3 regions of the Cupriavidus sp. TMH.W2 genome follow, and region 2 is predicted to be linked to each of the others. Evidence: predicted binding sites of a transcription regulator. Region 2 holds the regulator's gene; each other region holds the start of a gene.
The links. The regulator sigma-54, encoded in region 2, starts transcription at its own class of promoters, with help from an activator protein. The targets are predictions, from matches to a motif close to TGGCANGNAANCTGCTTT.
Positions count from the first base shown of each region.

Region 1: a site for sigma-54 is predicted at 1,283-1,300, ahead of ACREYQ_RS18030 (ethanolamine ammonia-lyase subunit EutB). Genes of this name have one in related genera too.
Region 3: a site for sigma-54 is predicted at 1,054-1,071, ahead of prpB (methylisocitrate lyase). Genes of this name have one in related genera too.

Region 1 covers NZ_CP193793.1:91,386-93,651, reverse strand. The annotation lists gene ACREYQ_RS18030 (ethanolamine ammonia-lyase subunit EutB) at 1-1,107, opposite strand, end outside; gene ACREYQ_RS18025 (AI-2E family transporter) at 1,310-2,266, shown strand, end outside.
Region 2 covers NZ_CP193792.1:424,070-426,335, forward strand. The annotation lists gene hpf (ribosome hibernation-promoting factor, HPF/YfiA family) at 1-213, opposite strand, end outside; gene ACREYQ_RS02020 (RNA polymerase factor sigma-54) at 262-1,743, opposite strand; gene lptB (LPS export ABC transporter ATP-binding protein) at 1,879-2,266, opposite strand, start outside.
Region 3 covers NZ_CP193792.1:1,697,232-1,699,497, reverse strand. The annotation lists gene prpR (propionate catabolism operon regulatory protein PrpR) at 1-823, opposite strand, end outside; gene prpB (methylisocitrate lyase) at 1,105-2,013, shown strand; gene prpC (bifunctional 2-methylcitrate synthase/citrate synthase) at 2,101-2,266, shown strand, end outside.

The DNA of each region.
Region 1 (2,266 bases), on a different replicon from region 2:
ATGGTTGGTGTAGCAGACGTCGCAGCCCATCGGCACGCCCATCAGCTTGCCGCAGAAGTGGTCTTCCAGACCGGCGCGGATGATCTGCTTACCATCGTACAGGTACTCGGGCCCGATAAAGCCCACCACCGTATTGACCAGCAGCGGCGAGAACGCGCGCGCCACGCCATAGGCCCGCGCCTCCATGGTCTGCTGGTCGACGCCGTGGTGGGCATTGGCCGACAGCGCGCTGCCCTGCCCGGTCTCGAAGTACATCAGGTTGTCGCCCACGGTGCCGCGCGCCAGCGCCTGGGCGGCGTCGTGGGCCTCGGCCAGCAGCGACAGGCTGATGCCGAAGGCCGCGTTGGCGCGCTCGCTGCCGGCCACGGACTGGAACACCAGGTCCACCGGCGCGCCCTGCCCGATCGCGCGCAGGGTGTTGGTGACATGGGTCAGCACGCAGGATTGCGTGGGGATGTCGAAGCGGCTGCGCAGCTCGTCGATCATGCGCAGCAGCGAGACGATGGCGCCCAGGTTGTCCGAGGCCGGATTGACGCCGATGGTGGCATCGCCGCAGCCATAGAGCAGGCCGTCGATGATCGATGCGGCGATGCCCTTGGGATCGTCGGTCGGGTGGTTGGGCTGCAGCCGCACCGAGAGCCGGCCCGGCAGCCCCACCGTGCTGCGAAAGCGCGTGACCACCTGGCACTTGCGCGCCACCGCCACCAGGTCCTGGTTGCGCATCAGCTTGCTGACCGCCGCGGCCATCTCCGGGGTGATGCCAGGCGCCACCCGCGCCAGCATCGCGCTGTCGGTCTCATGCCGCAGCAGCCAGTTGCGCAGGTCGCCCACGGTGGTGGCGCCGATGGCGGCGAAGGCGGCGGCATCGTGGCGGTCGAGGATCAGGCGCGTGACCTCGTCGTCCTCGTACGGCACCAGCGCTTCATTGAGGAACCGGGCCAGCGGCACCTCGGCCAGCGCCAGCCGCGCTGCCATCCGCTCCTGCTCGCTGGCCGCGGCAACGCCAGCCAGGGCGTCGCCGGAGCGCGCCGGGCTGGCGCGCGCCAGCAGCGTGCGGAGGTCGGCGAAGACGTGGCGCCGGGTGCCGATAGTATGGGAGTAGGCCATGCGTTCCGTTCCTGGGCTTGGGGCCAGACGACGACAGCGGTGCGCCGGGCACGATTCCCCCTAATATAGACACCCTTTGCGTGTGGCGTTATGCCAACATTGCGAAGACATTGCGACAGCGCGCGCGGCCTGACTCAGGCGCAACATCTGGATCGGCGAGAATCCAGAATAATTTTCAGCAAATTGCATGCCGGAGACCCCGATGAAAGACCCCGACCCGACCACCACCCCGCGCTTGCTGCCGGCCGCGTGGTACAGCGTCGGCACCGTCGCCTACCTGCTGACCGCCCTCGCGCTCCTGACCGTGCTGCACGCCAACCTGGTGGCGGCGCTGCTGTCCGGGCTGCTGCTGTACTCGCTGGTGGACGTGCTGGCGCCGCGCCTGAAGCGCCTGAACCAGCGCCACGACGCGCTGGCCGTGGCCATCCTGTCGGCGGTGATCCTGCTGGGGCTGACGCTGGCGGGCTGGCTGCTGGTGCGCTTTGTCAGCGGCGAGGGCACCCTGGACGGGCTGCTCAACCGTGTGGCGGACATCATCGACCGCTCGCACGGCCAGCTGCCGCGGTGGCTCAGCGATGCGCTGCCCAATGGCGTGGACGAACTGGCCAACACGCTGATCGAGACGCTGCGCGAGCATGCCGCGATGGCGCAGAAGCTGGGCGCCGAAGTGCTGCGCACGCTGGTGCATATCCTGATCGGGCTGGTGATCGGCGCCATGGTGGCGCTGTACCGCGCGGTGGCGCGTCCCAACCGCCGGCCGCTGGCCGCGGCGCTGGTGGCGCGCGCGCGCACGCTGCAGCAGGCGTTCTCGCAGTTCATCTTCGCACAGATCCAGATCTCGACCATCAACACGGTGCTGACTGCGATCTACCTGCTGCTGGTGCTGCCGCTGTTCGGCATGCACCTGCCGCTGACCAAGACGCTGCTGGTGATCACCTTCGTGGCGGGGCTGCTGCCGGTGCTGGGCAACCTGATCTCGAACACGGCCATCGTGGTCGCATCGCTGTCGGTGTCGCTGCCGATCGCGGTGGCGTCGCTGGTGTTCCTGGTGGTGATCCACAAGCTGGAGTACTTCCTGAACGCGCGCATCATCGGCGCGCGCATCCAGGCCGCGGCGTGGGAGCTGCTGACGGTGATGCTGCTGATGGAAACACTCTTC
Region 2 (2,266 bases):
ATGCGCCTCGACAAAGATGTCCTTGCCCTTGAGATGTAGATTGATTTCTGCGTACTGACGCCGGTCCTTTTCCTTGTGATTGTCGACAGAGAGCAGCACGCTAACGCCAATGACCTGATCGAAATGCCTGACGATTCGCTCCAGCTTCGTTTCCACGTACTCACGCAGAGGGGGCGTGATGTCCAGGTGGTGTCCACTGATCTTGAAGTTCATAGCGCTTCTCCTTCTGAAAGAGCCTCACCAGGCAGGCGGTGGGCTCGGCTACAAAGACTTGCGGAGATTGACTGCGGGGATCTTCAGGGCCTCGCGATACTTGGCAACGGTGCGTCGTGCGACAACGAAGCCTTGCTCACCCAGCAGTTCGGCGATGCGACTGTCGGAAAGGGGATTCCTCGGGTCTTCGGCTCCTATCAGTTGCTTGATCAAGGCGCGGATGGCCGTTGATGAAGCCGCGCCACCGGTTTCGGTGGACACGTGGCTGCCGAAGAAGTACTTCAGTTCGAAAGTACCCATCGGCGTTGCCATGTATTTATTGGTCGTCACCCGGGAGATGGTTGACTCGTGTAATCCCAGTGTATCGGCAATCTCCCGCAAAACCAAGGGGCGCATGGCGATTTCACCGTGGGTGAAAAAGTTCTTTTGACGCTCGACAATGGCTTGCGAGACACGCAGGATCGTATCGAACCTTTGCTGGATGTTCTTGATCAGCCAGCGTGCCTCCTGCAGTTTCTGCTGCAACCCCGCGGTGCCGGTTTCCCCTTTTGCGCCACGCAGGATTTGTGCATACATATCGTTGATGCGCAGCCTCGGCATCACATCCGGGTTCAGCTGCGCGATCCAGCCGCCGCCGCTCTTGCGCACGAACACGTCCGGCACCACGAAATCGGCTTCCGGGCGGCTGTAGGCATGGCCCGGGTAGGGCGCCAGGGATCGGATCAGGTCGTGCGCGGCCTTCAGCGCCACTTCATCGACCTGCAGCGCCTTCTTCAGCCGCGTGTAGTCGCGTACTGCAAGCAACTCCAGGTGATTGGTGACGATATTCAGCGCCAGGTCGCGCTGCGGGTGGGTCAGGCGGCGCAATTGCAGCACCAGGCACTCGGCGGCATTGCGCGCGCCCACGCCCGGCGGGTCGAAGCTCTGCAAGAGCGTCAGGATCGCATGGACTTCGTCGAGCTCGAATTCGAGTTCTTCGGGCAACTCCGCGCAGATCTCTTCAAGCGAGGCGCTCAGGTAGCCATCGTCGTCGAGCGACTCGATCAGGAAGATGGCCAGGCCCTTGTCGCGCGCCGAGATCTTCAGCGGCGTCAGCTGCTCCATCAGGTATTCGCGCAGCGTGGGCTCGGCCTCGCGCAGCTGCATCGGCGTCTTTTCGTCCTCGTCGCCTTGCGGGCGGCGGGCGAAGTCGTCCAGGCTCCAGTCACTGCTGCCGTAGTCGTCGCCGCTGTTGTTATCGCCAAAGCTGTCGTCGTCACCCGCGCCGTCGGCGCGGGCGTCGCCATTGCCCTGCGGTTCGGCGGGGGCGGGCGCGGGTGCGCTCTGGACGTTGACCGAGCCATCGGCGGCCACGCGCAGCGGGCTCTCGATCCAGTCGTTCTCACGCTCGAGCAGGGGGTTTTCCGTCAGGGCCTGTTCGACTTCCTGCTGCAGTTCCAGCGTGGAAAGCTGCAGCAGCCGGATCGACTGTTGCAGCTGTGGGGTGAGCGCCAGGTGCTGGGAGAGGCGGAGCTGTAGCGACGGTTTCATGCGACCTATTTTATGCGCATCTTTCCGATGTTGGAACGGAAATTGCTATCGCTGATGGGTCGTGATCGCCGCTGGCTGTGGCGCGTCCGCGCGCGCCCCGCCGGAATGCCTGCCCGCCAGGGGCAGGCCGTCATGTCACATGCGGAAGTTCTCGCCCAGGTAGACGCGCCGCACGGCGTCATTGGCGATGATGTCCTCGGGCTGGCCTGCGGCCAGCACCGCGCCTTCACTGATGATGTAGGCGTGGTCGCAGATGCCGAGCGTCTCGCGCACGTTATGGTCGGTGATCAGCACGCCGATGTTGCGCGCCTTGAGGAAGCTGACGATGCGCTGGATTTCGCCCACGGCGATCGGATCCACGCCGGCGAAGGGCTCGTCCAGCAGGATAAAGCGCGGCGACGACGCCAGCGCGCGCGCAATTTCCACGCGGCGGCGCTCGCCGCCCGACAGCGACAGCGCCGGGTTGTTGCGCAGGTGCGCGATCTGCAGGTCGTCGAGCAGCGCATCCAGGCGGCGCTCGATC
Region 3 (2,266 bases), 1.3 Mb from region 2:
CGAGCTTGTGGATCGCTTCCAGCTCCTTGTCGCCGCTCTGCATCACGCCTTCGAGCGCCAGGTTGGGCGCCAGCGTCTGCAGCTTGCGCCCGACCGCCGCGGTGGCCGAAGTGCCGAGAAAACGCTCCATCGCCGGATTGAACGACTGGATGCGCCCTTCCGCGTCCACCGCCGCGACGCCTTCGTTCAGATGCGCCAGGATGGTATTGACGTAGTCGCGCCGGGTGGCCTCGATGCGGCGCAGGCGCGCGGCCTCGATCGCGTCTTCCAGCGCCATGCGCACCGAGTTGCCGGAGTACAGGAACACGCCGGTCAGGCCATAGCGGTCGGCCAGGTCCGTCACCAGGCCGGGGCCGACCACTACCTGGATGCCCTCCTGCTTGAGCGCCTTCACGCGCGCAACGGCATCGTCCTCCGTCAGATAGGTATAGGCCGGAACCGACAGCGAAAACGCGCGCACGAATTCATCCACCTCGGCATAGGTCGACGCGTGCGTGACCAGCGCCACCCGCGGTGAAATGCGCCGCGCCGTGGCCAGCGCACTCATCACGTCAAAGCCGGTGACCTTGACCAGCACCACCGGCACGTCAACGTGCTGGCGCAGATAGGCGCCGTTGGAGCCGCCCGCCACCACCACGTCGAGCCGGCCCTCGCGCACCTCGCGCGACACAGCGCTGGCGGCGGCCTCGAAACCCTTGCCGACAATGCGGAATTCAGCCCGGTCGGCGTAGGCCGGGATCAGGTCGGCAAAGGCGCGCGCCAGGCGGCTGATGCCGATGGCCCAGATGCGCGGGCGGCCTTGCGTGGAAACGGGAGGAGCCATGGTGCAATGCAGGAAGAAAGCGTGGTGAAACCCGGAACGAACAGGCGTACAGTGCTGGCACATTGTCCGTCACGCAGCGCCGGATTTCAACTTTGAAATCCAAATTTGTGAGATTGAAATTCAATTGCGCTGAAAGCACTACATGAAACAAGTGGCGAGGCCAGCCGCCCTGCCCCTCAACCCAGTGCTGACAAGGGTTAGCGGGTTTTTCTGGCACCCGCCAAGAGGCTTGGCACACCCCTTGCAGTATCAGGATCGTCCTGTTCACCAACGCATACGCCATGACCTACTCCGCTTCCGACCTCGCCCGCTCCGCTGGCGCCCGTTTCCGCCAGGCGCTTGCCGACGAGCATCCGCTGCAGGTGGTCGGCACCATCAACGCCAACCATGCCCTGCTGGCCAAGCGTGCCGGCTACCGGGCCATTTACCTGTCGGGCGGCGGCGTTGCGGCCGGCTCGCTGGGCCTGCCGGACCTGGGCATCTCGAACCTGGACGACGTGCTGACTGATGTCCGCCGCATCACCGACGTGTGCGACACGCCGCTGCTGGTGGACGTCGACACCGGCTTCGGCGCCTCGGCCTTCAACGTGGCCCGCACCACCAAGTCGCTGATCAAGTTCGGCGCGGCAGCCATGCACATCGAGGACCAGGTCGGCGCCAAGCGCTGCGGCCACCGTCCCAACAAGGAAATCGTCAGCCAGGGTGAAATGGTCGACCGCATCAAGGCCGCCGTCGACGCCCGCACCGACGAGAATTTCGTCATCATGGCCCGCACCGACGCGCTTGCCGTGGAAGGCCTGGACCAGGCCATCGAGCGCGCGGTGGCGTGCGTGGAAGCCGGCGCCGACGCCATCTTCCCGGAAGCCATGACCGACCTGGCCATGTACCGCAAGTTCGTCGCTGCGGTGAAGGTGCCGGTGCTGGCCAACATCACCGAATTCGGCTCGACCCCGCTGTTCACCACCGAGGAACTCGGCGGCGCCGGCGTGTCGATGGTGCTGTACCCGCTGTCGGCCTTCCGCGCCATGAACAAGGCGGCGGAAAATGTCTACGCGGCCATCCGCCGCGACGGCACGCAAAAGAACGTGGTCGATACCATGCAGACCCGCGTCGAGCTCTACGAGAGCATCGGCTACTATGACTTCGAGCAGAAGCTTGACGCGCTCTTCGCACAAGGCAAGGGCAAGTAAGCAAGAATCACGCGCGGCCGGGCTATGTCCCGGCCGTTTGCACGACAACAGACAGGCAATACCAGGCATCACATCAAGGAGACCCAGATGTCCGAAGCGCAACCGCTCGTCACGCCCAAGCCCAAGAAATCCGTCGCCCTGTCGGGCGTGACCGCCGGCAATACCGCGCTGTGCACCGTCGGCCGCACCGGCAATGACCTGCACTACCGCGGCTACGACATCCTCGACATCGCCGAGACCTGCGAGTTCGAGG